Regions from separate parts of the Aromatoleum evansii genome, predicted to be linked through region 3. Evidence: predicted binding sites of a transcription regulator. Region 3 holds the regulator's gene; each other region holds the start of a gene.
The links. The regulator FNR, encoded in region 3, switches genes on or off when oxygen is low (the NO sensors DNR and NnrR bind a similar motif). The targets are predictions, from matches to a motif close to TTGANCTAGNTCAA.

Region 1 (10,146 bases), 130 kb from region 3:
TGCGTCCCGAGACGCGCCTGTTCTTCGGCGAATCGCTCGGCAACCCCGGCCTCGACGTGCTCGACATCCCCGCGGTCGCCGACATCGCGCACGCCCATCGCGTCCCCCTGCTGGTCGACGCGACCCTCGTCACCCCCTGCCTGCAACGCCCGCTGGCGCTCGGCGCCGACCTCGTGCTGCACTCGGCAACCAAATTCCTCGGCGGCCACGGCGTCGCGGTCGGCGGCCTGCTCGTGGATGGCGGGCGCTTCGACTGGGAAGCCTCCGGCCTCTTCCCCACGCTCACCGAAGCCTACGACGGCTTCCACGGCATGGATTTCGCCGAGGAATCCCCCATCGCGGCCTTCCTGCTGCGCGCGCGGCGCGAAGGCCTGCGCGACTTCGGCGCCTGCCTGTCGCCGATGAACGCCTTCCAGATCCTGCAGGGCATGGAAACCCTGCCGCTGCGCATGCGAGCCCACGTCGCCAACGCACGCCGGGTCGCGGAGCACCTCGCGGCCCATCCGCTCGTCGCACAGGTCGCCTGGCCCGGCCTCGCCAGCCATCGCGACCACGCGCTTGCCGCCCGCCTGCTGCCCGACGGTGCGGGCTCGGTGCTGTCCTTCGAGCTCAAGGGCGGCCGCGCCGCCGGCCGCGCATTCATCGAGGGCCTGCGGGTGTTCTCGCATCTGGCCAACGTCGGCGACGCCAAGTCCCTGGTCATCCACCACGCCAGCACCACCCACTTCCGCATGTCCGCGCAGGATCTCGCCGCCGCAGGCATCGGAGAAGGCACCGTGCGCCTGTCGGTGGGGCTCGAGAGCGCCGACGACCTCATCGAAGACCTCGACCGCGGCCTCTACGCCGCCGGCCGCGTCGTGCAGGGTTAAGCCATGGAACTGAGCATCAGCGACACCCCCGTCTACCTCTACACCGGCGGCCGCCCCTTCGACCGGCAACAGCCTGTCGTCGTCCTCATCCACGGCGCCGGCCACGACCACAGCGTGTGGAACTTCCAGGCCCGCCAGCTCGCTCACCACGGCTTTGCCGTGCTTGCACCGGATCTCCCCGGCCACGGCCGCTCGCAGGGCAGCCCGCTGCCCACCATCGAGGCCCTTGCGGACTGGGTCGAGGCCCTGCTCGACGGAGCGGGCGTCGTCCACGCCGCCCTCGCCGGCCACAGCATGGGTTCGCTCGTCGCCCTCCAGGCCGCCGCGCAGGCTCCCGAACGCATCCGGAAGCTCATCCTCATCGGCAGCGTCGCCCCGATGCCCGTCGCGCCTCCGCTCCTCGAAGCCGCTGCGAACGCACGCGCTGTTGCGCACGGGATGATCAACCAGTGGTCCTACACCCCCGCCTCGCAGCTCGGCGCGAGCCCCATTCCCGGCGTCTCCCTCACCGGTCTCAACCAGCGCCTCATGGAACGCCAGCGCGAAGGCGTGCTCGCTAATGATCTCGCCGCCTGCAATGCCTACCAGGGCGGCCTTGACGCCGCATCGCGCATCGCCGTGCCATGCGCGATGCTGTGCGGCGAACGCGACCAGATGACGCCGCGCAAAGCCGTCAAACCCCTGCAGGAAGCGCTCGCCAAGGTTCCCGGCGGCGCGCGTATGATAGTGATCAAAGGCGCCGGTCATGCGATGATGGCTGAAGCGCCCGATGCGGTCGGCGATGCCATGCGAGGCTTCCTCACCAGCACATAACAACATGGAAGCCCCGTTCGCTGCCGCACGACAAGCCCCAACAGGAGAGAACCATGTCGCTGCAGAACGATACGGGTACGACAGCTGAAGAACCTGTCTTTCCGACCGTCCGCGAAGTCGATGCGGGCGCCCCCCTGCGCTGGATCGCGCGCGGCGTAAGCGACCTGCGCGCATGCCCGATTCCCAGCCTGTTCTACGGCTTCTGCTTTGCGGCGATGGGCCTGCTCGTCACGATGGTGTTCGAGCACGCCTACCAATACACCGCCGCGATGACCTCCGGATTCCTCCTGCTCGGCCCCTTCCTCGCCATGGGCCTGTACGAGATCAGCCGCCAGCACGAACAAGGGCTGGCCTGCGCACTGCGGCCGACACTCACAGTCTGGCGGCGCAACGCCGGCAACATCGGCATCTTCGCGGTCGTCCTCGGGGTGGTGTTCCTCGTCTGGGCGCGTGCATCGCTGGTCATCTTTGCCCTCTTCTACACCAACGAGCTGCCCAACCTCAGCGGCTTTCTCAACCAGCTGCTGGCGCTCGAGAACCTCGAGTTCCTGCTGGTGTATTTCAGCGTCGGACTACTGTTCGCCTGCATCGTGTTCGCTGCCAGCGTGATCTCCGTCCCCCTCATGCTCGACCGCAACCAGGACGCCATCTCCTCGATGCTCGCGAGCATCGGCGCCCTCGCCCGCAACCCCGGCGCGATGATCGTCTGGGCCTTGCTCATAGTCACAATGACTATAATCGGCTTCCTCAGCTTCCATCTCGGACTTGTCGTATTGATGCCCATCGTCGGTCATGCCAGCTGGCACGCCTACCGCGACCTCGTCGCTCCCACAGGCGACGGCCCGCCACCGACGGCTGCACATTGAACACGCCTCATCGGAACATCGTCATGCACTCCGCCCAGGAACTCGTCGCCAATGTCACCACGCTCGCCACGCTGCCGAGCGTCTATCTGCGCATCCGCGATGAACTCGATGCCCCAGCCGGATCGGCCGCGAGCGTCGCCCACGCCATCAGCGCCGACCCTGCAATCGCCTCCAGCCTGCTGCGCCTTGCGAACAGTGCCTTCTACGGCTACGGCGGAAGGATCGAAACGATCTCCCGCGCCGTCACCGTTCTCGGCATCCAGCAGGTGCACGACCTCGTGCTGGCCATCTCCGTGAGCGGTGCGTTTTCCCTCTTCGCGCCGCGCCACCTCAACATGCCGCGCTTCTGGCGCGGAGGCGTCATGTGCGGACTCGCCGCACGCGAGATCGGCCGCAGCCAGGGCATGATCGGGGTCGAGCGCTTGTTCGTCATCGGCCTGCTATCCGACATCGGTCACCTGGTGATGTACCAGACGATCCCCGAGCTCGCGCATGAAGCGCGCAGCGTCGCAACCGTCGGCCGCGAACCGCTGCACCTGGCCGAACGCCGCATCGTCGGTTGTGACCACGCCGAGGTCGGCGCTGCGCTGATGGCACACTGGCGCCTGCCGACGAGTTTCGTGGACATCATCGGCGCGCAGACCGTGCCGCGCCTCGGCGGGGACTACGTCTATGAGGCTGCGATGGTGCACGTGGCCGCGCGCATTGCCGAGGCGGACCAGGAGAACGAATCGAGCACCGCAGCCGCCGAGCGCATCGACCCCACGATCTGGGCCCTGCTCGAAATGGAACCCGCCAACCTGCGCCGCATCCGCGAAAGCGCCGAACTCGACCTGGCGAGCTACACCGCACTCTTCTTCCCGAACCTCGGCAACGAGCGCGCGCGCGCCTGAGCCAGCGCACGCCAGCGCTCCGGCCGCGGCAACGCGAACAGCGTCCGGGCAAACGCAAGAGCCTCCCCGAGCGCCTCCTCGGCCGGCACGGACAAACCCTCGCCCAACTCGAAGCGGACGGCGCGCAGCCCCAGGATGAAGGTCGGGGGAGGCGCCGCCCCCTCGATGCGGCGGAACACGTCCAGCACCGCCGCAGGCGACAGCGCATGGGAAAAACTCGACACCGACGCCCCGCCGTCCGTTTCAGCAAACGCGAAAGGCGCCTCCAGGCCGCAGGCCGCATCGATGAACAGCGCCAGGTTCGCGCCGCACAGCTCCAACGCATGCTCCACCTGGAGCTGAAACTCGCACACGACCCGCACACCAGCCGGCAGTTCGTCCTCCAGCCGCCGCAATAACAGCGGCCCTGCCGCATCGTCCCCGCGCGACTCGTTGCCGATGACGAAGATCACCAGCCGGCCGGAATCAGTCACGCACCACCCGATCCACGACCTCGCCGCCCGCATCGGCGAGTTCAAGCACCAGCGGCATCTTGCCCAGCGCGTGCGTCGCACACGACAGGCAGGGATCGTAAGCCCGGATCGCGACCTCGATATGATTGAGCAGTCCCTCGGTCAGCTTGCGCCCATCCAGATAGCGACGCGCCACTTCCCGCACCGCGGTGTTCATCGCCTGATTGTTGTGCGTCGTCGACACGATCAGGTTGCACATCGTCACGAGGTCGTCGTCCCCCACCTGATAATGGTGGATCAGCGTGCCGCGCGGCGCCTCGATGATCCCGACCCCCTCGTTGCCGCGCTCCCCGTCCGCCAGCAGAGCCCCTTCCAGGAGGTCGCCATCGCCGAGCAGATCGCGGATCACTTCAGCCGCATGCAGCAGCTCGATCATCCGCGCCCAGTGATAGGCCAGCGTCGCCCTGACCGGCTCCCCCCGCCCGTGATCGATGAACTCGCGGCGCTCGGCCTCGGCCAGCGGCGTCGGGATGAAGTCGCAGTTCTGCACCCGTGCGAGCGGCCCCACCTGGTACCACCCCTCGTCCGGCCCCAGCTGCTGCAGGTAAGGGAACTTCATGTAGCTCCAGGGCTTGACCTGCTCCCGGATGAGGCTGCGATAGGACTGATCCGGCACCTTGTCGACCAGGATCCTGCCGTCCGCATCGCGAAAGCGCAACGCGCCGTGATACAGGTCCATCGCCCCGTCGGCCCGCACCAGGCTCATCACGTTGGCGCGGAAGCGCCCGAACTCGTCGTACAAGGCAGGATCGGCCCGATGCAGCCGTTTCACCAGCTCGACCGCCGCGCGGCTCCACTCGACCATGTGGTCGATTTCCGCGCGCAGCGCGTCCCGGTCCTCCACAGCGAGAGGCCGGTTCATCCCGCCGGGCACCGAACCGGTACCGTGGATGCGCTTGCCGGCCGTCGCGCGGATCACCTCCTGCCCGAACTTGCGTAGCAGCACCCCCTGCCGCGCCACCTCCGGGTAAGCCGCGGCAACCCCGACGATGTTGCGCTTGCCGACCTCCGACTCGAAGCCGAACAGCAGGTCCGGCGACGACAGGTGGAAGAAGTGCAGCGCGTGCGATTGCAGGATCTGCCCGTAATGCATCAGGCGCCGGAGCTTCTCCGCCGAGCGCGTGATCGGGATGCCCAGCACCCGGTCCATCGCCTTCGACGCTGCCAGGTGATGACTGACGGGACAGATCCCGCACAGGCGCTGCACCATCACCGGCACCTCCCAGTACGGGCGCCCCTGGATGAACACCTCGAAGCCGCGGAACTCCACGATGTGGAGGCGCGCCTCGCGGACATGGTCGTCCTCGTCGAGCAGCAAGGTCACCTTGCCATGCCCTTCGACCCGCGACACCGGGTCGATCACCACCCGGCGCAATTGCTCCCTGCCGGCAGCCGTTTCAAGCGACGAATCCATGCGATGCCTCAATCGAAACGCAACAAGGGATGCGCCAGGCGCGGCGTGCGACCGCCGATCAGGTCCGTCAGGAACTTCCAGATCGCGTCGCCCGACGGCGGACATCCCGGGATGAAGTAATCGACCCGGACCACCTCATGGATCGGGTGCACGCGGTCGAGGAGCAAGGGCAGCTCGGGATCGTCCGGCACGCCCCCCTCCTCGATGCCGTCGCGTTTCACATACACCTGCTGCAGGCAATCACCGAGATCGAGATGATTGCGCTGCGCCGGCAGACCACCATTGATCGCGCACGCACCGACCGCAACCAGTGTCTTGCAGTTGCGGCGGAACTCGCGCAGCACGTGCACATTCTCCGCGTTGCACACGCCCCCCTCGATCAGGCCGATGTCGCAGGGCCCGCAATGCTTGATGTCGGTGAGCGGCGAACGATCGAATTCCACCACCTTGGCCAGCTCGAGCAGGCGCTCGTCCATGTCCAGGAAGGACATGTGACAGCCGAAACAGCCCGCAAGCGAGGTCGTCGCAACACGCACGCGGGGCAAACTCATGCTGTCGCTCATTCGCCCTTCTCCATCGCAACGCTGCTGATCGAGGCCTCGTCGTACTTGCGCTCGCCGATCGGCACGGCGAAGCCCACCCGCTTGCGCAGGATCACGCCCACCGGGCAGATGTCCGCAGCCCTATCACTCACCGCGAAATCCGTATCGGCCAGCCGCCCCGACTCCGCATTCACCACCAGATGCTTGCGGATCCCGCGCTCCGTCAGCGCGAACACGCCCTTGTGATCCACGTCGCGCGACGCCCGCACGCACAGCTCGCAAAAGATGCAGCGATTGAAGTCCAGCAGCACGTCCGGGTGCGACGCATCCACCGGCCGGTCAGGATAAAAGTGCGCGAAGCGCGCGCTGCTCATGTCCAGCTCGTAGGCCAGCGCCTGCAACTGGCAGTTGCCGCTCTTCTCGCACGACGGGCAGAAATGGTTGCCCTCCACGAACAGCATCTGCAGGAGAGCCCGCCGCTCGCCGTTGATCTCCGGCGTATTGCTCTCCACCTCCATCCCGTCCCGCGCCGGCAGCGCGCAGGACGAAACGTGGCGCCCGCCAACTTTCACGATGCACAGCTTGCATGAGCCGTGCGGCGGGAAATCCGGGTGCCAGCACAGGTGCGGAATATAGTGGCCGGCCGCGCGTGCGGCCTCGAGTATCGTCTGGCCTTCCTCGAACGGCACCGGCCGGCCGTCGAACAGGAACTTCCCGCCCATCGCTACACCTCCTCCCGCCAATCCAGGTGCGCGCCCGGATCGTCGCGACCGGTCATGCGCCGCGCCGTTTCGAGCGCTGCGTCGAGATCGAACGCCGGCTTGAAGTCGAGCGACACGAGCCGCCGCTCGTAGGCCGGGCGGAACTTGATCAGCGTGTCGATCACCGGATTCGGCGCGCTCGACCCGAGCCCGCAATGGCTCGCGTTCTTCAGCAGGCGGTCCAGCCACTCGATGTCGGCCAGATCCATCTTCGCCCCCTTCCCGCTCGCGAGCTTGTCCATGTAGCCCTTGAGCAGGGCCGTCCCGACACGGCACGGCGTGCAGAACCCGCAACTCTCGTGCGCGAAGAAATGCACGAAATTGCGCGCCATCTCGAACGGGTCGCGGCGCCCGTCGAACACCATGAAGGCCCCGGCCGTCGGCACGTCCTCGAACGCGATGCGCCGGTGGAACTCGTGGCCCGCGATCGTCACCCCCGACGCGCCGCCCACCTGCACGACCTGCGGATCGTGTGCACCGCAATCCTCGAGCACATGCGCTATCGTCACCCCGAAGGGATACTCATACACCCCGGGATAGGCGCAGTCCCCCGAGATCGACAGGAGTTTCGTGCCGGTGGACTGCGGCGTCCCCGTCGCCGCGAAAGCCGCGCCGCCTTGCAGGGCGATCAGCGTGGTCTTCGCCAGCGTCTCGACGTTGTTCACCACCGTCGGTCGTCCCAGATAGCCATGCGTGACCGGGAATGGCGGCCGGATCCGCGGCGTGCCGCGCTTGCCTTCGAGCGACTCGAGGAGCGCCGTCTCCTCGCCGCACACGTAGGCCCCGGCGCCCAGGTGAATGTCGATGTCGAAATCGAACCCCGCTTCGCCGAGGATCCGCGGCCCGAGAAGTCCCGCTGCGCGCCGCAGGGCCAGCACCGCCCGCAAGTGCTTCAGCAGGTAGCGATACTCCCCCCGCAGGTACAGCAGGCCCTGCCGCGCCCCGGTCGCCCAGGCCGCAAGGGTCATCCCTTCGAAGACTCGCTCAGCCTGGCTCGCCAGCAGCACCCGATCCTTGAAGGTGCCCGGCTCGCCTTCGTCCGCGTTGCACACCACCACCTTGTCGGCGCCCGGCGCATCGCGGCAGGCCATCCATTTCACCGCCGTCGTGAAGCCCGCTCCACCACGCCCACGCAGCCCCGACAGGCGCACCTCCTCAAGCCAGCCCGTCCGCCCGCGCACCATCGCCGCCTGCAGCGCCGCCCCGGGAACGAAGTCGTCTCCGAGCAGCGCCCCGCGCCGGCGGATGTTGTCATCGACGCGGAAATATTCGGCCGGCCACTCGGCCAGCGGTGTGCCGGCACGCACCAGCGATGCGATGCGCTCCACCCGCGTCTCGTCGAGCCGCGTCACGGCAAGGCCGTTGACCAGCACCGCCGGCCCCTGATCGCCCATTCCCGTGCATGAGGTTACATCGACGCTCACCTCTCCGCCGGGCGAGACCTGCCCCGGCGAGACCTCCAACCGTCGACAGAGGCTTTCCATCAACACCCGGGTGCCCAGCATCCGATCGATGATGTTGTCGGAAAAAAGGATGCGGTAACGGCCGACCGGCTCGGTGTAGAGAAAACTGTAGAACCCGGCGACGCCTTCGACGCGCGCCCGCGGCAACTCGAGCAGATCGGCAATGCGGGTCAGCGCCGCCGCAGGCAGATAGCCGATGCCGTCCTGGGTTTCGACAAGGATCTGGAGCAGTTGCGACGGTTCCCGTCGATGGCGCTCGACCGCCTGTGCTGCTATCCGCTCGGCATCTTGCATGGGCAAACTCCGGAGCTGCGCTATGCAAGGATTCTAGCAGCAAGCGATGCTGCGTTGCATCGTAGGCAGCGCCGCAAATATTTTCGTCGCGCCCGTGCGACGAACACCGCCGACCGCACAGCGATGGCCCCGCCGAAACCCTTGGCGGACGCGACTTTCAGCGTCGCAGATCACCCAAAAGCACTACTAGATCTAGTGAGCACTGAAAGCTTGACATACCGCAAAAACAATTAACATATTGTTTTTAGGTGTTTTTATTTTTTTGCAAAATCAACTTTCGCGAGCTATTCTTCACGCCGAAATACACACCATCGAACGGACTCACACACGGACTCAAAAAGACCATGAGCACGACGATCAATTCGCAGGCCAAAGGCAAGGCAGACGCCTCCACCCTCGCCCCGCAGGAAATCGCGGGCGAAGTTCTCCTCGAAAAATATGCCAAGGACGACGAACAGACCGTCGCCGAAGTCCGCACGCGCGTGGCGCGTGCCCTCGCAGCCGTGGAAGCCGAGGAAAAGCGCGCCCACTGGGAAGCGAAGTTCCTCGAAGCCCAGGAGAAAGGCTTCGTCCCCGCAGGCCGCATCAACAGCGCTGCCGGCACCAAGCTGCAGGCAACCCTGATCAACTGCTTTGTCCAGCCGGTCGGCGATTCCGTGTCGGAAGCCGTCGACGGCCGCCCCGGCATCTATACCGCGCTCGCCCAGGCCGCCGAGACCATGCGCCGCGGCGGTGGTGTCGGCTACGATTTCTCCAGCATCCGTCCGAAGGGCGCCCTGGTGAAGGGCACCCTCTCGAACGCCTCCGGCCCCGTGTCCTACATGCGCGTCTTCGACCGCTCGTGCGAGACCGTCGAGTCCGCCGGTGCGCGCCGCGGAGCCCAGATGGGCGTGCTGCGCTGCGACCACCCCGACATCGAGGAGTTCATCCACGCCAAGGACCATGGCGACCTGACGAACTTCAACATCTCGGTGGGCGTCACCGACGCCTTCATGAAGGCCGTCGACACCGACACCGATGTCGAACTCTTCCACAAGGCCGAACCGATCGACGAGCTCAAGGCCACCGGTGCATATCAGCGCGACGACGGCCTGTGGGTGTATCGCAAGCTGCGTGCACGCGAGCTGTGGGACCAGATCATGCGCTCGACGTACGACCACGCCGAGCCGGGCATCCTCTTCCTCGACCGCATGAACCAGGACAACAACCTGTACTACTGCGAAACGATCGAGGCGACCAACCCCTGCGCCGAACAGCCCCTGCCCCCCTACGGCTGCTGCGACCTCGGCTCGATCAACCTCACGCCCTTCGTGAAGAACCCCTTCACCGACAAGGCCGACTTCGACTACGCGGCCTTCGGCAAGATCGTCGACATCGCCATCCGCATGCTCGACAACGTGCTCGACGTAACGCACTGGCCGCTCGAGCAGCAGGAGAACGAGGCACAGTCCAAGCGTCGTGTCGGCCTCGGCTTTACCGGCCTCGGCGACGCCCTGATCATGCTCGGCAAACGCTATGACAGCCCCGAGGCCCGCAGCGTCGCCGCGAAGATCTCCGAATACATGCGCGACCGCGCCTACCTCGCCTCGGTCGAACTGGCCAAGGAACGCGGCGCCTTCCCGCTGTTCAATGCCGATCTCTACCTCTCCGGCGGCAACTTCGCCTCGCGCCTGCCTGCCGAGGTCAAGGACAAGATCCGCAAGCACGGCCTGCGCAACT
Region 2 (10,146 bases), 2.4 Mb from region 3:
GAAGTGGCCGGTCGGCGTGATCAGCTTGGGATCCTTGATCACGGTCTTCAGCTCCAGGGTCTTGTCATCGACGACGACGATCGCCGACTCCTTATCCTTCGCCGACCATACCGAGAACCACACCTCGTCGCCCGCCTTGTTGTACTCGGGCTGCACCACGCGTTTGGCTCCATCGTCCTTCAAGCCGGCCCAATCGCCGATCGGCAGGACCTTGTAGCCGGCCTGCAGGTTCTTCAGGTCATACACGGCGACCGACTGGCTGACCTTGGCCTCGGGATGCAGCGGGTTGTCGACGTACAGGTGCTTGGACTTCGGGTGCGTCTTGATGAACAGGGAACCGCCGCCCTGGCTCTTCAGGTTTTCGACCAGCTTCCAGGCGTACTGCTTGTGGTTCTTCGGGTCGGTGCCGACCAGCGCGATCGACTCGTCGCCGAGGTGGCCGGTCGCCCAAACCGGGCCGTACTTCGGATGGACGAAGTTGGCGCCGCGTCCCGGGTGCGGGATCTTGCCCACTTCGACCATGCCGGCGAGCTTGCCTTCCTTGGCGTCGATCGCGGCGATCTTGTTCGACTGGTTCGCCGCCACCATGAAGTAGCGCTTCGACGAGTCCCAGCCGCCATCGTGCAGGAAACGTGCGGAGCCGATCTCGGTCATCTTCAGGTTGGTGATGTCGGAGTAGTCCACCATCAGGGTCTTGCCCGTTTCCTTCACGTTCACGACGAACTCGGGCTTGAAGTGCGATGCGACGATGGAGGCCACGCGCGGTTCCGGATGGTATTCCTGCGTGTCGACGGTGAGGCCGCGTGTCGATACGATCTTCAGCGGCTCGAGCGTGTCGCCGTTCATGATGACGAACTGGGGCGGCCAGTAGGCGCCGGCGATGGCGAGCTTGTCTTCGTAACCCTTGAATTTCGACGTGTCGACCGAGCGTGCTTCGAGGCCGATACGGATTTCGGCGACGTTGTCGGGTTTCTCCATCCACAGGTCGATCATGTTGACGCGTGCATCGCGGCCGATCACGAAGAGATAGCGACCCGAGGCGGAAATGCGGGAGATGTGTACCGCGTAGCCGGTCTTGACGATGTTGATGATCTTCTTCGTGTCGCCGTCGATCAACGCCACTTCGCCGCTGTCGCGCAAAGTGGTCGAGAAGATGTTGGCGATGTTGTAGTTGTTCATCTTTTTCGTCGGCCGTTGCGCCGGCGGGACGATGACTTTCCACGTCTGCTTCATTTCCGCCATGCCGAATTCGGGCGGCGTGGGAGCGGTCTGCTGGATGTAGCGGGCCATGAGGTCGACTTCGTCGTCGGTGAGTTCACCCGAGGTGCCCCAGTTGGGCATGCCGGCAGGCGAGCCGTACTTGATGAAGACCTTGAGGTATTCCGTGCCACGCGGCAGCGTGATGTCGGGAGTGAGCGGCTTACCGGTCGCCCCCTTGCGCAGCACGCCGTGACAGCCCGCACAGCGCTGGAAGTAGATGTTGCGGGCCTTGTCGAACTCGGCCTTGCTCATTTTCGGCGCGTCGGGGTTGGTGTCCTTGTACAGATCGATGTCGGCGATCGGCGAGCCGCCAGCGTGGTATTTGGCCTCGGTATCTTCCACGTGCTTGTCCGTGCCCTGCGCGAAGGCCTGGGAGATGGCCAGCGGCAGGCTGGCGACCAGGAATACTCCGGTGATCCAGTTACTCTTCATGCTCATGACCTATCTCCTTTCAAGAAAACACTTGGACGCGGGATTTTTCCAAGTACGTTGCTGACGGGTATTCATGCCGTCAGCGCAAGTTCTTCCGTTTGCCGTTCCGTGCCGAGCAGTGCGTGAAGCGAGACGATCGATCCGATCATTATCAACGCCGGCGACTTGAGTCCTGCCTGCTTGACGGATTCTGCGAGCCGGTCGAGCCGGTCGGCGAGGACGACCTGCCGGGCCGTCGTGCCGGCATGCACGACCGCTGCAGGGGTGTCGCCGGGAAGCTTGTGGGCGATAAGTTGCCGGCAGATGATGTCGAGCGCGCCCAAGCCCATGTAGATCACGACTGTCTGGTTGGGGCGCGCAAGGGCCGGCCAGTCGAGGTTCACGGTGCCGTCCTTGAGGTGTCCGGTGGTGAAGATCACGGACCGAGCATGATCGCGATGGGTGAGCGGCATGCCGGTACAGGCGGAGATGCCGCAGGCGGCCGTGATGCCCGGCACGACTTCGCACGTGATGCCATGTTCGAGCAGTTCCTCCATCTCTTCGCCGCCGCGGCCGAACATGAAGGGGTCCCCGCCCTTGAGGCGCACGACGTCGAGGCCCGTGCTGGCGAGCTCGACCAGCAGGTCGTTGATCTGGTCCTGCGGGAGAGAATGATTGCCTGCTTCCTTGCCGACATAGATCAGGCGGGCGTTGCGGTTGACCAGCTCGAGGACGCCGTCGCCGACGAGGTGGTCATACACGACCACCTTTGCGCTGCCGATCAGGCGGGCCGCCTTGAGTGTGAGCAATTCAGGGTCGCCGGGGCCGGCTCCCACCAGATACACCTTGCCGGTCGGGCGCGATGCGTCGCCCGCGCTGCACTGCCTCGGGTCAGGGACGCGATTGTGCATGCTCATGGATGGCTCTCCAGGACGCCGCGCGGCCGTACCAGCGCGGCTGGTTCTTGTGTGGCAATTCAGCTGTCAAGCGCCGACACTGTATCCCTACTCGCCGCCGGGGAAATTAACCGATATCAAGGAGCGCAAGATGATGCGTCTCGATACTTGTCTCGCCGTTTGCGGTTCGGCTTCGCGCATTCGCCGCGAGACGCACGGGGCGGGCGATCAACCTTGAGGAGGTGGCGGCGTGGCGCATGGGAGGTATCGGAACGTTTTCCTGGCTTCTATTGCCGTCGCTGCAGCATCGCCGGCCAGCGCGCAGGATGCGTTGCCGCAGGTGCAGCCCGAGCGCGTCCGCGAGCTCGTGCATCTGGTGCGCCAGGACTGTGGTTCGTGCCATGGGCTGACGCTGCAGGGCGGGCTGGGGCCTGCGCTGACTCCCCCGGCCCTCCGCGACAAGCCCCGTGAGAGCCTCATAGCGACGATCCTCGGGGGGCGGCCCGGTACGCCGATGCCCCCGTTCCGCGGCATCGTCGTGGAAGAGGAGGCGGCGTGGATCGTGGATCGGCTTTCCGAAGGATTCCCGGCGGATCAAGGGGCCGCGCGCTGAGGGCGTCTGCGAGTCGCCGGCAGCCCGTCATGAGATGAGGATCGTATGCTGCACCTGATCGTTAAATACATGTGGTGGACCGTCCCGCTGTTGCTGCTGTCGGCGTGCGCGACTCCGCAGCCGGTCCTGCGCGGCACCGGGGACCTGGGTGTGGTGATCGAGCGCGCGACGGGGCAGGTGCAGGTGATCGAGACGTCCGGGCGCAAGTCGCTGGCGCAGGTGTCCGGGCTGGGCGACCTGTCGCACGCGTCGGTGGTGTTCTCGCGCGATGGCCGTTACGCGTACGTGTTCGGGCGGGATGGCGGGCTGACGAAGGTCGACCTGCTGACCGCCGCCATCGCAAAACGCGTCGTGCAGGCGGGCAACTCGATTGGCGGAGCGGTCTCCCAGGACGGGCGCCTGGTAGTGGCGCAGAACTACGAGCCGGGCGGCATCAAGGCCTTCGACGCGGATACGCTGGAGCTCGTGGCCGACGTGCCGGCCGACTATGGCACCGAAGGCAAGCGCTCGAAGGTCGTGGGGCTGGCGGATCTGCCGGGCAATCGCTTCGTCTATTCGCTGTTCGACGGGAACGAGATCCGCGTCACCGACCTGTCGGATCCCAGGAATCCGAAGACGCAGCGCTATCCTGCAGGAAAGCAGCCGTACGACGCCCTCGTGACGCCTGACGGCCGTTACTACATCGCGGGGCTCTTCGGCGAGGATGGGTTGTCGATGCTGGATCTGTGGCAGCCGGCGCAGGGGGTGCGCACCATCCTGCCCGGCTACGGGCGAGGCGAGCAGGCCCTTCCAGTCTACAAGATGCCCCACCTGCGGGGCTGGGCGGTGGCGGCGGGGCGCGCCTATCTGCCGGCGATCGGCCGCCACGAGGTGCTCGTCGTCGAGCTCGGAAGCTGGAAGGAGGTCGCGCGCATTCCGGTGAAGAGCCAGCCGGTGTTCGTGATGGCGCGGCCGGACGGACGCGAGGTGTGGGTGAATTTCGCGTTCCCGGACAACGGCTGGATGCAGGTCATCGATACGTTCAACAACAGCCTCGTCGATACCCTGCAGCCGGGACGGGCGATCCTGCACCTGGAGTTCACGCCCAAGGGCGAGGCGGTGTGGATCTCGGCGCGGGACGACAACAAGGTCGCGATCTACGATACGGGCACGCGACGCAAGCTCGCGGAGTTGCCGGCCGCGAGTCCCAGCGGGATCTTCTTCACCAGCCGCGCGTTCCGCACAGGGTTCTGAGTATGAGTTGTCATGGGGTGCGAACGGGCGATCTCGCCACCGCAGGCGTTCCCGATACGACGATCGGCGCGTCGAGCTTCCGTCTCCTGAACGACTACCAGCGCGAATTCCCGCTCGTGTCGCGACCATTCGCGAGGATCGGGGCGGAATGCGGTCTGGGGGAGGAGCAGACGCTGGACGCGCTGCGTGCCTGGCAGGCCTCGGGTGTCGTCAGCCGTGTAGGGGCGGTGTTCGCGCCGCGCCGCATCGGGGCGAGCGCCCTTGCGGCCCTCGCGGCGCCGGTGGGGCGCCTCGACGAGATCGCCGCGCGGGTGAGCGCCATCGCCGAGGTGAACCACAATTACCAGCGCGAGCACGCCTACAACCTCTGGTTCGTCATCACCGCCGCGTCGTCGGCGCGGCTCGAGGAGATCGTCGCCCGCATCGACAGCGAGACCGGCTGTCCCGTGATCGTGCTGCCGCTGGAAGAGGAGTTCCACATCGACCTCGGCTTCGACCTGAGGGGAAGCAACGGGCGTGCGGTCGACAGGGTGGCAGGCTCGCCCCCGGTCCCTGTCCCCGAGGCCGCCTGTGCCTTGCCGGGCCTGGAGCAGTCCCTGATGCGGGCACTTCAGGAAGGATTGCCGCTGGAGCCCCGTCCTTTCGATGCGCTGGGCCGCAAGGCGGGGATCAGCGAGGCAATGACGCTCGAGCTCATAGAGCGCTGGCTCCACGAGGGCATGGTCAAGCGGTTCGGCATCGTGGTGCGCCATCACGAGCTCGGTTTCCGCGCCAATGCGATGTGCGTGTGGGACGTCCCGGACGAGGCGGTGAGCGGGATCGGCCGGCTCTTGGCCGCGGAGTCCGTAGTCACCCTCTGCTATCGGCGCCGCCGGGCGCTGCCGGCGTGGCGCTACAACCTCTTCTGCATGATTCACGGTCGCTCGCAGGAGGCCGTGCGTGCGGCGCGTGACGATATCGCGGCTCGCCTCGGGCTCGACCGATGGGCGCACGAGGTGCTTTTCAGCTGTCGCCGTTTCAAGCAGACGGGCGCCTGCTACCTCCCGGATACGGGCAAATGAGCGGCCGTCGCGCGCCCGCCGAGGCACCCGCCGTGCTCGACGACATCGATCGCGCGCTGATCAACGCCTTGCAGGGGGACTTCCCCCTGTCCCGGCAACCCTTTGCCGAAGTCGGACTGCGCCTGGGGCTCCCGCAAGAGACCGTCCTCGCCCGCGTGCAGCGCCTGCTCGACGCGCGCGTGCTGACGCGCTTCGGTCCGATGTTCCAGATCGAACGTATCGGCGGCGCCTTCTGCCTCGCGGCGATGAGCGTCTCGGAAGCGGCCTTCGAGCACGTGGCCGCACAGGTCAACGGGTTCCCCGAAGTTGCCCACAACTACCGGCGCGAGCACGCGCTCAACATGTGGTTCGTGCTTGCCACCGAGCGTCCGGACGGCATTGCCGAGTGTGCGCGCCGCATCGAGGCAGCGACGGGACTGCCGGTGTTCCTCTTCCCGAAGGAGCGCGAGTACTTCGTCGAAATGAAGCTGGAGGCATGAGGCCCGTGATCGCCGACGACCTTGAACGCCGCATCATCGTCGCAACCCAGGGCGGCCTGCCGCTGGTTCCCGATCCCTGGGGCGCGGTCGCCGCTGAACTCGGTGTGTCGCCCGAGGACCTGCTTGCGCGGATCGGTTCGATGCTGGAACGAGGGGTGATCCGCAGAATCGGGGCCGTGCCGAACCACTACGCGATCGGCTACACGGCCAATGGCATGAGCGTGTGGGACATCCGCGACGAAGCGATCGACGTGGTGGGCGAATGGCTGGGCAGCCTTCCGGCGGTCACTCACTGCTATCGCCGCCCCCGCCGCCTGCCCGATTGGCCGTACAACCTGTTCGCGATGGTGCATGGTCGCAGCCACGAGGCGGTGCGCGATCAGCTCGACGAGATCGCGGCCCACCTCGAGTCGCTCTTCCCCTCCGCATGTCGCGCCCGCGACGTGCTCTTCTCCTCGGCGATCCTGAAGAAGACCGGCCTGCGCATCCGCGACGCAGGCTGATCGACTCTTCCTCCGCGCGGCTTCATGCCGTCATGATTGCTCCGGCCTTTGGTCGGAGCAGCATCGCTGCGCATGTCAAATACATATATCCACTTACCGTCTGGGGAAATTTAAGACACATCAAAGAACCCCAAAGTCATCAGGTCAATACTCCGCGCCAGTTGTTTGACATTCAGTGTCGCTTAAGGAGAGAAAGGTGCAAAACCACAATTGGATCGGAAAGACCCTGGCTCTGGCGTTGCTGCCGATGGCGGTCGGCGCGGCGTGGGCGCAATCGGCTCCGGAAATGACCGCCGACGAAAAGGCGAAGGCCAAGCAGATCTACTTCGAGCGCTGCGCCGGCTGCCACGGCGTGCTGCGCAAGGGTGCGACCGGCAAGAACCTCGAACCGCACTGGACCAAGACCGCGGCCGACGGCACGAAGACCGAAGGCGGCACGCTCAGGCTCGGCACCGACCGCCTCGAGAAGATCATCTCCTACGGTACTGAAGGCGGGATGGTCAATTACGACGACATCCTGACCAAGGAAGAAATCAACATGATGGCGCGTTACATCCAGCAGACGCCGGATGTGCCGCCCGAGTTCTCGCTGCAGGACATGAAGAACAGCTGGAAGCTCCTCGTTCCGGTTGCCGAGCGTCCCAAGAAGCAGATGAACAACATCAACCTGAAGAACGTCTTCGCGGTGACGCTGCGCGACGCCGGCAAGCTCGCGCTGATCGATGGCGACACCCACAAGATCTGGAAGGTGCTCGACACCGGCTACGCGGTGCACATCTCGAGGCTGTCGGCATCGGGCCGCTACGTCTATACGGTCGGTCGCGACGGTCTCACCACCATCATCGACATGTGGTACGAGGAACCGAAGACGGTCGCGACGGTGCGACTCGGTTCGGATGCGCGCTCGGTCGATACGTCGAAGTTCAAGGGCTACGAGGACAAGTACCTGATCGGCGGCACCTACTGGCCGCCCCAGTACTCGATCATGGACGGCGAAACGCTGGAGCCGATCAAGATCGTCTCCACCCGCGGCCAGACGGTCGACGGCGAGTACCACCCCGAACCGCGCGTTGCCTCCATCGTCGCGTCGATGGTCAAGCCCGAGTGGGTCGTGAACGTTAAGGAGACGGGGCAGATCATGCTCGTCGACTACACCGACATCAAGAACCTGAAGACCACGACGATCGAATCCGCCAAGTTCCTGCATGACGGCGGCTGGGACATGTCCAAGCGCTACTTCATGGTCGCAGCCAACGCGTCGAACAAGGTCGCCGCGGTTGACACCAAGACCGGCAAGCTCGCGGGCCTGATCGACACGGCCAAGATCCCGCACCCCGGTCGCGGCGCGAACTTCATGCACCCGCAATTCGGGCCGGTGTGGACCACGGGCCACCTGGGCGCGGACGTGATCTCGGTGATCTCGACGGCTTCGGACAATCCCAAGCACGCCAAGTACAAGGACAAGAACTGGAAGGTCGTGCAGGAGCTGAAGATGCCGGGCGCGGGCAACCTGTTCGTCAAGACGCATCCGAAGTCCACGCACCTGTGGGCGGATGCGCCGATGAACCCCGAGCGCGAAATCGCCGAGTCGGTCTATGTGTATGACCTGAAGGATCTCGGCAAGACGCCGACGCGACTGGACGTCGCCAAGGATTCGGGCCTGCCGGAAAGCAAGGCGATCCGCCGCGCGACGCACCCGGAGTTCAACGAAGCGGGCAACGAAGTCTGGATCTCCCTGTGGGGCGGCAAGACCGACCAGTCGGCGATTGTGATCTACGACGACAAGACCCTCAAGCTGAAGAAGGTCATCACCGACCCGGCAATCGTGACGCCGACCGGCAAGTTCAACGTCTTCAACACGATGCACGACGTTTATTGATCGGTTCGCCGGTCGCCTGATTGGCCCCCCCGCGCTTCGTGCGCGGGGGCCGGGAAGGGAGAAGGAAGTGTCATGACAGAAAGAGACGACAAGCAGCCGGAAGGACGGAGAGGCTTCTGGGCTTCGTTGTGCCGCCCGAGCTCGAAGTATTCATTCGGGGGGCTCCTGATCGTGGGGTTCGCGATCGGCGTGCTCTTCTGGGGCGGTTTCAACACCGTCCTCGAGGCGACCAACACGGAGGCGTTCTGCATTTCGTGCCATGAGATGCATGACAACGTCTACCAGGAATACAAGAAGACCATCCACTACACGAACCGCACCGGCGTGCGTGCGACCTGCCCCGACTGCCACGTGCCGAAGGACTGGACGCACAAGATGATCCGCAAGGTGCAGGCCTCGAAGGAAGTCTGGGGCAAGCTGACCGGCACCATCGATACGCCCGAGAAGTTTGCGGCCAAGCGCCTCGAGCTGGCGCGCAACGAGTGGAAGCGCATGAAGGCCGCGGACTCGCGCGAGTGCCGCAACTGCCACAGCCTCGAGAGCATGAATGCGGACTCGCAGAAGCAGCGGGCGCGCAAGCAGCACGAGATGGCGCGCGAGGACAACATGACCTGCATCGACTGCCACAAGGGCATCGCGCACACGAAACCCGAAGGGATGACTGAGGAAGACGACCTGTAAGCCACGCATGCAGGCCTCCGACTGAATCAACTGAGGAATCGACGATGAAGAAAACGATAATTGCCGGCGTTGTCGGCGCAATCCTGACTGGCGCCACAGGTGCGGCAATGGCGGCGGCTCCCGACTGGGGCAAGGTTCCCGCGAAGGACATCACCGTGTTCTATCCGGGCGTATCCCCGATCGAGTGGATCACCAAGGGAACGGAGCACGGTGGTGCGCGCGGCATGAAGAAGGGTGAAACGTGCGCCGACTGCCACCATTCGGAAACGGCCGACATGGGCAAGAAGATGGCCAGCGGTCAGAAGATCGAACCGACGCCGATCGCCGGCAAGGCGCCTTCGATTCCCGTCAAGGTGCAGGCCGCTCGTGACGCCGACAACCTCTACGTGCGCTTCTCCTGGAAGCAGCCGCCCGCATCCGGCGGCGCCAAGATGGACGCGAAGAATCCGGTCAAGGTCGCCTTCATGCTCGAAGCCGGCGGCAAGGTCGAACTGGCCGATCTCGGCGGCTGCTGGTCCACCTGCCACATCGACTCGCGCACCATGCCGAGTGCCGCGGACACGAAGCTGAAATATGTGAAGGGCGGATCGCTGGCCGAAGGCAAGTTCTACGACCTGTACCAGTGGCGCAGCGGAGAGAAGAAAGGCTTCAACGGCTACGTCGCGGACAAGCGCGTGATGGAAGGCGGCCAGGCGCTCGTGAGCGCGGACGGGAAGCTCGAGGGCGACACCTGGACGGTCGTCTTCGCGCGCAAGCTGGCAGGCGGGGAAGGCGACGTCGCGCTCGAATCGGGCAAGACGTACAACTTCGGCTTCGCCATCCACGACGACAGCGCAGCCGGTCGCTTCCACCACGTTTCCCTCGGCTACAAGCTCGGCATCGACGCGAACGCCGATATCACCGTCGCGAAGTAAGGCGCGCTCACATGCGCCGGCCCGGAAGCCGCCTTTCCCCGTTCGCCGGGGAAGGCGGCTTCCGCCTTCTCCAACCGGACTTTTGCGAGGGATGATCGTGCATCCAATCAACCGGGCCTTGCAGGCAGGCGTGTTTCTCGTGATCGGGTTCGCCGACATCGCGTGCGCCGCCGAGCACGAAGTGAATATCGCGGATTACAAGTTCAGCCCGGCGGT
Region 3 (10,146 bases):
GCGTCGATGATCGCTTCATAGGGGACTTCATTGACGATGGTGTCGGTGTCCGCGGTGACGCCGGCTCCGTCCGCTGCGCTCTTCGCTGCGTCGAGGATGCGTTTTGCCTCGTCGGCTGCCGCCTTGCCGAACTGTTCCGGGGTGGTGGGATCGATCAACGCCCCCTCACCGTAAATCGGCATCGGGAAGTCGGGTTGCGCATAGAAGAACGTGATGCGAGCCCCGGCGTCCTTGGCGAAGGAAACGGCGCGGGCGATGGTGCTCTCGGACAGCGGGGAGCCGTCGGTGGGGACCAGTATGTGCTTGAACATCGTGCATCTCCCAAGGTTTTGCGAGGACAGATCGATTATAGCGACCCCGCTCGTGTGAAAGCGACGATAACGCTTGCGGGTGGTTGATTCCCGTCAATCTTCGTCGCTGTCGCTCCCGATATTCAATGTCACGTGGGAGGCAGCATGGAACTGACATTTTTCGGCGCCGCCGGGGAAGTGACCGGCTCTTGCGCACGCCTGCGCTACGACGGCGGCACCTTCCTTGTGGACTGCGGCCTGTTCCAGGGAGGACGGGACGCGGACCGCAAGAACCTGCGGGCCCTCGATTTCGATCTGCGCGGGATCGATTTCGTACTCCTGACGCATGCCCACCTCGATCATTCGGGCCTCATTCCGCGGCTGGTGTCGCTCGGTTACCGGGGAAAGATCTACGCCACGGCTGCCACCGTCGACCTGCTCGGCGTGATGTTGCTCGATTCTGCGCACATCATGGAAAAGGAGGCGGAGTGGATCAACCGTGGCAAGCGCGAGCGCAATCTGCGCCGCGGCTACGAGGCGGCTCCGCTGTATACCGTCAATCAGGCACGAGCGAGCCTGGCGAGCCTGCGCAAGGTCGCATACGGCGAAGAGTTTACGCCGCACCCGGGGGTCCGTTGCCGCTTTCATGACGCGGGCCACATCCTGGGATCAGCGGTGATCGAGCTCGACATCGAATCCGGCAGCGCTGTGCGCAAGGTGGTTTTCAGCGGTGACCTCGGGCAGCCGACGAGGCCGGTGTTGCGCGACCCTACGCCGATTCCGGAGGCGGACTTCCTTGTTGTGGAGTCTACATACGGCAATCGCGCTCACCGCGCGATGGCGGAAACCGAACGGGAGCTTGTATCCATACTCAAGGACACGCTCGAGCGCCGGAAGGGCAATGTCATCATCCCGGCGTTTGCTGTAGGGCGCACGCAGGAAATGCTGTTCGTGCTGGCGGGGCTGGTGCGTCAGGGCAAACTGGACGGGCTGGATGTGGTCGTCGATTCGCCGATGGCGGCGGCAGTGACAGAGCTCACGCTGCGTTACGACGAGCTGTGGGACGACGAAACGCGCGAGCTGCTTGGCTGGATCCGTGCCCACGGCGAGCGTATGCGCCTGAGGTTCGTTCAGGATGTGGAAGAGTCGAAGGCGCTGAATGACGAACGGTCCGGGCTTGTGATCATTTCGGCAAGCGGGATGTGCGAGGCGGGGCGGATCAAGCATCACCTGCGCTACAACATCGACCGCAGCGAGTGCAGCATCGTGATCTGCGGTTTCCAGGCGGCAGGCACGCTGGGCAGGCGCCTGGTTGACGGTGCCCGCGCGGTCACCCTGTTCGGCGAGCGGATCCCGGTGCGGGCCGCAGTCCATACCATAGGGGGGCTGTCGGCCCACGCCGACCAGCCGGCGTTGCTGGAATGGCTGGCGAATTTCGTCCAGCCGCCACGCCATACGTTTGTCGTGCATGGCGAGCTGCAGGCGGCAACTGCGCTGGCGGATGCAGTGGATGAGCGGTTCGGCTGGCCGCATGTCACGGTTCCGGCCGCGGGGCACTGTTATAGTCTGACTTGAGCGTCATCGCGACGTGCGGGAGCGTCGGGCCATGAAGAACGGAACTGCGAACAGGAAGCGTGGTGCGGGAGATCCTCAGCGAGCCGTGCGGCGCGCACTTCGCGATATCCACGACAGCGTCGAAGGGACCCTCGATCCGCTCGGGATGGCTGCCCCGATCATGCATGCACAGCTTGCCTGGCTTGCTCACCCCCAGGAACTTGCCGAACGGATGGTCGAGCTCTCGAGCGACCTGTGGCGCCTGCAATGGCATTCCGCCTGCCGTGCGATGGGGCTGGCCAGCAAGGATCCTGTCGTTCCCAATGCTGACGATGAGCGGTTTGCCGATCCGGTGTGGACCGATTCCGCAACTTGGGATCTGACCAAGGAGTGGTACCTCGCGTTCACGCACCACATGCAGGACATGCTCTTCGACACGCCGGGGCTCTCGAGCAAGGAGCGCCGTCGGGCCGCGTTCTGGTGGCGGAAGTGGTTGAACGCGGTTGCGCCGACCAATTTCTTCTGGACCAATCCGGTCGCCATCCGCAAGGCCATGGAGACGAAGGGCGAGAGCCTCGCCGAAGGCGTACGCAACATGCTCGCGGACCTCGAGGCGGGCGAAATCCGCCTGAGCAGCCCGGGCGATTTCAAGGTGGGGGTCACGCTGGGCACGACCGCGGGAACGGTCGTGTTCCGCAATCAGCTGCTGGAGGTGATCCACTACGCGCCGACGCAGCCGAAGGTGCATGCCGAGCCAGTCGTGATCGTCACGCCATGGATCAACAAGTTCTACATTCTCGATCTGACGCCGAAGAAGAGCATGGTCCGCTATCTGCTGGATCAGGGCCTGGACGTGTTCATCACGAGCTGGAAGAACCCCGATCAGTCGATGCGCGACGTCACCTTCGATGCCTATCTGGAGGAGGGCGTCCAGGCGATCGTCGAAACGGCGCGCAGCTTCACCGGCGCAGCCAAGGTGCATGCTGTCGGCTACTGTATCGGCGGCACGGCGCTGGCGATGTACATGGCGTGGGCGAATCGCCGCTTCCCCCCGAACGAGGTGCCGGTGGCCGACTGGACGCTGTTCACGACGCTGGTCGACTTCCATCGGCCCGGGGATATCGAGGTATTCATCGATGAGGCGAGCGTCCGCTACCTTTCCGAGAACATGGCGCGCAAGGGCTTCCTCGAAGGCAAGGAAATGGCGTCCGCCTTCCGCCTGCTCCGTTCCAACAGCCTGATCTGGCACTACGTCGTGCACGGCTGGCTGTACGGCGAGGCGCCCGCGCCCTTCGATGTGCTGTACTGGAACATGGATGCCACACGCATGCCCTATGCAATGCATGCGTGGTACCTGCGCGAGCTCTATCTCGAGAATCGCCTTATCGAGGTGGATGGCCTGACGATCTCGGGGCAGCCGATCGATCTGTCCCGCATCGTCCAGCCGCTGTATGCCGTGGGAGCCGAGGACGACCACATCGCGCCGTGGGCGCAGGCGTATCGCGTCAATAATATCGTCACCGGGCCGCGGCGTTTCGTGCTGTCGAGCTCGGGCCACATCCTTGGCATCGTCAACCCGCCGGTGAATCCGCCCAGGCGCAAGTACTGGGTCGCGGCGGCCCGACGCACGGACAAGGCGGACGACTGGCGCAAGCACGCCGAGGAGCATGAGGGCAGCTGGTGGAACGACTGGGTCGCCTGGCTCAAGCCGCGCTGCGGCGAGCTTGTCGACGCCCGCCCTGCCGCGTCCGCGGCCTTTCCCGAGATTGCCCGGGCTCCGGGGCAATACGTGCTCGAGCGCTGATCCGATCCCGGCTCGACGGCTGAGCCGGGGGCGCTACCCCCGATTGACCCCTGTCAAGGTGCCCCGCGGCCTGCGCACAGAGAATCCCCCGAAAGCCCCGCCAGACGGTGCCGGTCAGCCCTGATGGCGGGCCAGGCGGGCGGGGTCCAGCAGGGAGATGTGTTTACCGTGTACCGTGATGAGTCCGGCTTCGGACAGGTCGTGAAAAATCCGCGACAGCGTTTCGGGCGTCAGATTGAGCCGCGAGGCGATGACCTGCTTGCTTGTCGGCAGGGCGATGTCGCAGGCGCCGTCGCTTTCGCCGTCGACCTGCTGCAGCAGGTAGCCGATCACCCGCTGCATGCTCGAGCGCAGGGAGTAGGTCTCGACGTCCTGGATCATGCCGTGCAGGCGGATCGCCATGCCGGCGAGGAGTTTGCGTGCGAATCCCGGATCCTGGTCGATCAGTTCCGATACCACCGCCTGGCCGATGTGCAGCAGCTGCGTCGTGGTGAGGGCTTCGGCGAACACCGGGTACGGGCGGTTGAGGAACATCACGGCCTCGCCGAAGGTGTGCATGGGGCTGATGATTTCGACAACTTTTTCGTTGCCCTGCGCGGACGACACGGCGAGCTTCATCTGACCCGAAACGACGTAGTAGAAGCCGTGCACGGGATCGCCGCGCTGGAACAGGATTTCGCCCTTCTCGAGATGGCGTTCGCGGGTGAAGCGGGCGACACGGTCGATCTCCTCTGCGGTCAGTTCGCCGAAGAAAGAAACCTGGCGCAGAGCGGCGGGGATATCGACTGGACGGTTGGGCATTTCGGACTCCGTGGGGAAACTCGTGCATTCTAACCCGCAACCCAATACGGGCCGCGATCCTGTGCCTCGGCGACTGTCTCCGTTGGGCGCGACAACGGACAAGGCGCAGGCTCGAGCAAAGCCGGCTTCGGGCTCCTTGATGCTGTTTGTCGCGCCGCACAGGACACTGTTCCTTTCCGGCGCCGTGATGCTTCTCGTGAGCTTTGCGCTGTGGGCCATCGAGCTCGGCGCCCGCGCGGGGCTGCTGCCTGCGATCGGCTGGGTGTTCCCCCCGGGGTGGATGCACGCCCTGCTCGTGACGGGCGGCGTCTTCCCCCTGTTCATGTTCGGATTTCTCCTCACCGCCATGCCACGCTGGCAGGGATACGACGAGATTGCGGCGGGGCGCTGGCTCTGGTCGTGGCGCCTGCTCGCTGCCGGGTGGGCCCTCGTTACGGTGGGGATGATCGCGCCGGGCGTTGCCATGGCGGGCTTGGTGCTCGTGCTTGCCGGATGGGGCGGGATGCAGCGCATCCTGTGGCAGGTCGCGCATCATGGCGATCTGGAGGCCCTGCATGCTCGCGTGGTGTGCTACGCGATGATCGCCGGAATGGTTGCCGTACTTGCCTGGCTCGGTTTTGCGCTGAGCGGCGATCCGGTCTGGGCGCGTATTGCGATCGAGCTTGCGGTGTTCTGCTCGCTGTTGCCGGTGTTCTTCAGTGTGTGCCATCGCATGGTGCCCTTCTTTTCCAGCGGCGTGATCCCGTCCTACGTCATGGTGCGTCCGCTGTGGGTTCTGGTGCTGGTCGTCGGGGGCAGCGTCATGCATGCCGTGTTCGACGTCGCGGGATGGTTGTCGCTGCGCTGGATCGCGGATGCACCCGCCGCGGTCGCGGCCCTGTGGCTGTCGCGGCAGTGGCGGCCGGTGCCGGCGATGAAGGTGCCCCTGCTGGGGATGCTCCACATCGGCTTTCTGTGGCTGGGAATCGCGCTGACCCTCTTCGCGATCCAGAGCGCGGCCTCGCTGCTCGGGTACAACATGCTGGGCATGGCCCCGCTGCATGCGCTGGGTGTCGGATTCTTCGGGTCCGTCCTGATGGCGATGGTGTCGCGGGTCACCCTCGGGCATTCGGGTCGCAAGCTCGCAGCAGATCGCCTGACTTGGGGACTTTTCCTCGGTCTCGAACTCGTCGTCGTCGTGCGGATCACGGCTGAGCTCGTCCCCGCAGGCTGGTCGGCGCTCGTCATGCTGCTGGCTGTGCTCGGTTGGCTGGGCGTGTTCGGCGCCTGGGCAACGCGCTATCTGCCGATCTACTGGCGCCCGCGCAGCGACGGGCGTCCGGGTTGAGCGCATGTACCCGGCGATCAAGCACCTGCACATCCTGTGTGCGATCCTGAGCATCAGCGGCTTCCTGCTGCAGGGCATGTGGATGCTGCTGCGCAGCCCCCTGGTGGATCACCGCGTCACGCGCACTCTGCCGCATGTGATCGACACGGTGTTTCTCGGCAGCGCGATCACGCTGGCGACGATGAGCGGCCATTACCCCTTCGTCGCGCCGTGGGTCACCGCCAAGGTCGTCGCGCTTGTCGTCTATATTCTTCTTGGCGCGACCGCGCTGCGCTGGGGACGCACCATGCGCGTCCGGGTAATGGCGCTGCTGGCGGCCCTGCTTGTTTTTTCATGGATCGTGTCGGTGGCACTGAGCAAGCACCCGGCAGGATTCCTCGCGTATGCCGGAGTGTTCCAATGACCGATTCGCTGATCCCTTCCTCGCCCGGTTTCGAGACGCCTCTCGAGATGCTCGAGGCCTGCCATGAGCGCCTGCAGGCGCAGCTTGCGACCCTGGCACGGCTCGCCGCATGGCTGCCGGAGCATGGTCCGGACAAGCAGGCGCAGCAGGCTGCCGCCAACGTGATGCGTTACTTCGACGTCGCTGCCGTCAAGCATCATCAGGACGAGGAGGACGACCTTTTCCCCGTCCTGCGCGCGCGTGCCGATGAGGCCCGGCGTGCCGAACTCGGCACGCTCATCGACTGGATCCTGGCGGATCACCAGAAGCTCTTTGCCGGCTGGGCGCGGATGCGCACGCGTCTTGAGCGCATTGCCGCCGGGGAAGCGACCGATCTCACACCGGCGGACGTCGACGCGTTCGCGGATGCCTATCGCCGCCACATTCAGCGCGAGGAGGGCGAGCTGTTGCCAATTGCGCGCAATCTGCTGTCCGAAGAAGACATCGCCGCCCTGTCCGGCACGATGACTGCGCGACGGCGTCAATAACGGCCGAGGGCGACGGGCGTATGAAGAGGGAAAGCCCCTTCAGGGGCGCGGCGTGGGGTGCTGGATCAGCCGCTTCAGGCCGACGATGTCCAGAATGCGGATGTGTTTCTGCTGAACTGCGATCAGCCCTTCGTCCTGGAACTTCGAAAAGGCGCGCGACACAGTCTCCAGCTTTAGGCCGAGATAGGAGCCGATCTCCTCGCGGGTCATGCGCAGGTGGAACTCCGCCGGAGAAAAGCCGCGCGCCGTGAAACGCTGGGACATGTTGAGCAGGAAGGCCGCCAGGCGCTCTTCCGCACGCATCGAGCCGAGGAGGGTCATCACGCCATGGTCGCGCACGATTTCGCGGCTCATCACCTTGTGGAACTGCAGCTGCAGCCCCTCGACCACGCGCGAAAGCTCCTCGAGCTTGCTGTATGCGATGACGCACACCTCGCTGTCTTCCAGCGCGATCGCGTTGCAGGAATGGGCTTCGGTGCTGATGCCGTCGAGTCCGAGCATCTCCCCGGTCATCTGGAAGCCGGTGACCTGTTCGCGCCCGTCCTCAAGCAGCACGTCGGTCTTGAATGAGCCGGCGCGGATCGCGTAGATTGCCTCGAAGGGATCGCCCGCGCGATACAGGTGCTGCTGGCGCTTGATCTTGCGACGTGCGCCGACGAGTTCGTCGAGACGGTCGATTTCCGATTCCGACATCCCGAACGGCAGGCACAGCTCGACCAGATTGCACTGGGAGCATGCGACCTTCAGACTCGCAACTGTAATCGGCACCGTCGCCTTCATTTGCACGATAATATTGTTCCTTCTACATCGACCGAGAAGTGGCAGGCGCCTGTCGGAATGTACCGTTGATCCACGTCAACCACGAAACTGCGGCTTTTTGAGATCGTACGGAATGCACTCAAGCGATACAACCATGACCAGTCAGAAAGATCTTGTTTTCGACCAGCAGTTGATTCGTCGGTTCGACATCAACGGGCCGCGTTACACGTCCTACCCGACGGCCGATCGCTTCGTCGAAGCGTTCGATGCCCGTGCATTGCGGGACTGGCTGGCGCAACGCGGTGTGGGCGGCGTGAGTAAACCGCTCTCATTATACTTCCACATCCCCTTCTGTAACACGATCTGCTATTACTGCGCCTGCAACAAGATCATCACCAAGGATCATGCGCGCTCGGCCAAGTACCTGAAATATCTCGATAAGGAAATCGAGATGCAGGCAGCCGCGCTGGGCGGAAGCCATCAGGTCACGCAGCTGCACCTGGGCGGCGGCACGCCGACCTTCCTGTCGCACGACGAGCTGCGCCAGCTCATGGACTCGGTGCGCAAGCGCTTCACGCTGGTGCCGAACGGCGAATACTCGATCGAAGTCGATCCGCGCAAGGTCGATTTCGACACGGTCAAACTGCTCGCCGACCTTGGCTTCAACCGCATGAGCGTCGGTGTGCAGGACTTCAACGAGGACGTGCAGGAGGCGGTCAACCGCATCCAGAGCTACGACGAAACCAAGCTCGTGATCGATGCCGCCCGTGCCACCGGCTTCAAGTCGATCAGCATGGACCTGATCTACGGCCTGCCGCGCCAGAACATCATCAGCTTCAACCGCACGCTCGAGCAGGTGCTGGAGCTGTCGCCCGATCGCATCTCGCTGTACAGCTACGCCCACCTGCCGGGTCTGTTCAAGCCGCAGCGGCGCATCGCGATCAACGACATGCCGACGTCCGACACCAAGCTGCAGATCCTGCAGCTGGCGATCCGCCGCCTGACCGAGGCGGGCTATGTCTATATCGGCATGGATCACTTCGCGAAGCCGGACGACGAGCTGACGATCGCGCAGCGCCAGGGGCGCCTGCACCGGAATTTCCAGGGCTATTCGACGCAGGCCGAGTGCGACCTGCTGGCCTTCGGCGTCTCGGCGATCGGCAAGATCGGTCCGGTGTATTCGCAGAACGTGAAGACGCTCGACGAGTACTACGATGCCCTCGATCGCGACGAACTCCCCGTCCTGCGCGGCATCGAGCTTACTGCCGACGACCTGCTGCGCCGCTCGATCATCCAGGCGCTGATGTGCCATTTCGAGCTGTCGATCGACTCGATAGAGATCGCGCACTTGATCAAGTTCGACGAATATTTCGCCGACGAGCTCGAGGATCTCAAGGCGATGGAGGAGGCCGGGCTGCTGAAGGTCAGCGACAAGTGGATCAGCGTGCTGCCCCCGGGGCGTCTTCTGGTGCGGGGTATCGCAATGGTGTTCGACCGCTACCTGCGCGCAGACCGCGAGCGCGCGCGCTATTCGAAGGTCATCTGAACCGAGCGCACAGCCCGCGGGCGCGGGCTGTGCAGGGCAGGAGAAGGTGATACAGTGCGGGCGTCCTCGGGCGCCCGTTTCTTTTTGGGCTGCGGCCGCGGGCTTCTTCTGTCTTTCCCATCGTCGCCATGCCTGAAACCGGTTACATCGCAGCCTTCCTGATCGGCCTTCTGGGAGGCACGCACTGCGTCAGCATGTGTGGCGGCATCGTCGGTGCGCTCACCGTGAACATGCCCGGCCGGGCCGGTCGCCAGTGGCAGGTGCACCTCGCCTACAACCTCGGCCGGATTGCCACCTACACCGCGCTGGGCGGTGCCCTCGGTGCCCTCGGCACGGTGGGCATGCTGTTCTCGGACATCCTGCCGGTGCAGATGGGCCTGTACGTGCTCGCGAACCTGATGCTCGTCGCCCTGGGCTTGTACTTGACCGGCTTCACACGCCTGCTCGCGCCCGTCGAACGCGCGGGCCTCGTGCTGTGGAAACGCGTGCAACCTTTCACTGCACGCTTCATCCCCGCCCGTTCGGTCGGCCAGGCCTTGCCGCTAGGGCTGCTGTGGGGATTCCTGCCCTGCGGCCTCGTCTATAGCGTGCTGACGACTGCCCTGGTGACCGGCTCGGCAGGGCGCGGGGCGGGGCTGATGCTGGCCTTCGGGCTCGGTACGCTGCCCAACCTGATGCTTGCGGGGATGGTGTTCAAGCGCTTCCGCGACATCACGCGCAACCGCCGCGTCCGTTTCGTCGCCGGAATGCTCGTCCTCGGTTTCGGCGTGTTCGGGCTGTTCCATGCCCCCAGCCTCGGCGGCGCGCTCTGGCGCGGCGTCGTGTGCGAGGTGTGAGGGCTCAGCCAGGCCGTTGGTGTGGTGGCCGGGCGCGAGCCTTCACTCGCGTGCAGGGGGCTCGGCGGCGTTCGCGAGGGCGTGGAGGATCGGGCAGGGGGCGGGCGCCTCCGTATGCTCGCAACAGGACACGAGCCCCTGCAGCGCGCTGCGCATCTCCTCCAGCTGGCGGATGCGCGACTCGACATCCGCGATCTTCGCCTGGGCGAACGCGCGTGCCCGTTCGCGGTCTGTTTCTTCGTCCAGCGCGAGCAGCTCCGAGACCTCGTCGAGGCTGAAGCCGAGCGCTTGGGCACGGC

Region 1: U5817_RS06285 (NAD(P)H-dependent oxidoreductase subunit E) is a predicted target of FNR. The motif match lies at 8,638-8,651, and genes of this name have one in related genera.
Region 2: cobA (uroporphyrinogen-III C-methyltransferase) is a predicted target of FNR. The motif match lies at 2,695-2,708, and genes of this name have one in related genera.

What each region holds. Positions count from the first base shown of each region.
Region 1 is NZ_CP141259.1:1,371,444-1,381,589, reverse strand. Features, by position in the region: gene U5817_RS06325 (O-acetylhomoserine aminocarboxypropyltransferase) at 1-869, shown strand, start outside; gene U5817_RS06320 (alpha/beta fold hydrolase) at 873-1,682, shown strand; gene U5817_RS06315 (DUF2189 domain-containing protein) at 1,736-2,548, shown strand; gene U5817_RS06310 (HDOD domain-containing protein) at 2,572-3,441, shown strand; gene U5817_RS06305 (hydrogenase maturation protease) at 3,390-3,893, opposite strand; gene U5817_RS06300 (Ni/Fe hydrogenase subunit alpha) at 3,907-5,367, opposite strand; gene U5817_RS06295 (NADP oxidoreductase) at 5,376-5,918, opposite strand; gene U5817_RS06290 (2Fe-2S iron-sulfur cluster-binding protein) at 5,927-6,631, opposite strand; gene U5817_RS06285 (NAD(P)H-dependent oxidoreductase subunit E) at 6,634-8,427, opposite strand; gene U5817_RS06280 (adenosylcobalamin-dependent ribonucleoside-diphosphate reductase) at 8,772-10,146, shown strand, end outside.
Region 2 is NZ_CP141259.1:4,288,705-4,298,850, reverse strand. Features, by position in the region: gene U5817_RS20170 (cytochrome D1 domain-containing protein) at 1-1,692, opposite strand, end outside; gene cobA (uroporphyrinogen-III C-methyltransferase) at 1,764-2,582, opposite strand; gene U5817_RS20160 (c-type cytochrome) at 2,857-3,180, shown strand; gene U5817_RS20155 (cytochrome D1 domain-containing protein) at 3,226-4,413, shown strand; gene U5817_RS20150 (Lrp/AsnC family transcriptional regulator) at 4,416-5,474, shown strand; gene U5817_RS20145 (Lrp/AsnC family transcriptional regulator) at 5,471-5,953, shown strand; gene U5817_RS20140 (Lrp/AsnC family transcriptional regulator) at 5,950-6,456, shown strand; gene U5817_RS20135 (nitrite reductase) at 6,653-8,335, shown strand; gene U5817_RS20130 (NapC/NirT family cytochrome c) at 8,408-9,016, shown strand; gene U5817_RS20125 (ethylbenzene dehydrogenase-related protein) at 9,061-9,930, shown strand; gene U5817_RS20120 (plastocyanin/azurin family copper-binding protein) at 10,022-10,146, shown strand, end outside.
Region 3 is NZ_CP141259.1:1,244,177-1,254,322, forward strand. Features, by position in the region: gene U5817_RS05635 (universal stress protein) at 1-311, opposite strand, end outside; gene U5817_RS05640 (MBL fold metallo-hydrolase RNA specificity domain-containing protein) at 456-1,865, shown strand; gene U5817_RS05645 (PHA/PHB synthase family protein) at 2,011-3,648, shown strand; gene U5817_RS05650 (Crp/Fnr family transcriptional regulator) at 3,763-4,449, opposite strand; gene U5817_RS05655 (NnrS family protein) at 4,637-5,776, shown strand; gene U5817_RS05660 (SirB2 family protein) at 5,781-6,179, shown strand; gene U5817_RS05665 (hemerythrin domain-containing protein) at 6,176-6,706, shown strand; gene fnr (fumarate/nitrate reduction transcriptional regulator Fnr) at 6,746-7,486, opposite strand; gene hemN (oxygen-independent coproporphyrinogen III oxidase) at 7,620-9,011, shown strand; gene U5817_RS05680 (sulfite exporter TauE/SafE family protein) at 9,140-9,847, shown strand; gene U5817_RS05685 (MerR family transcriptional regulator) at 9,890-10,146, opposite strand, start outside.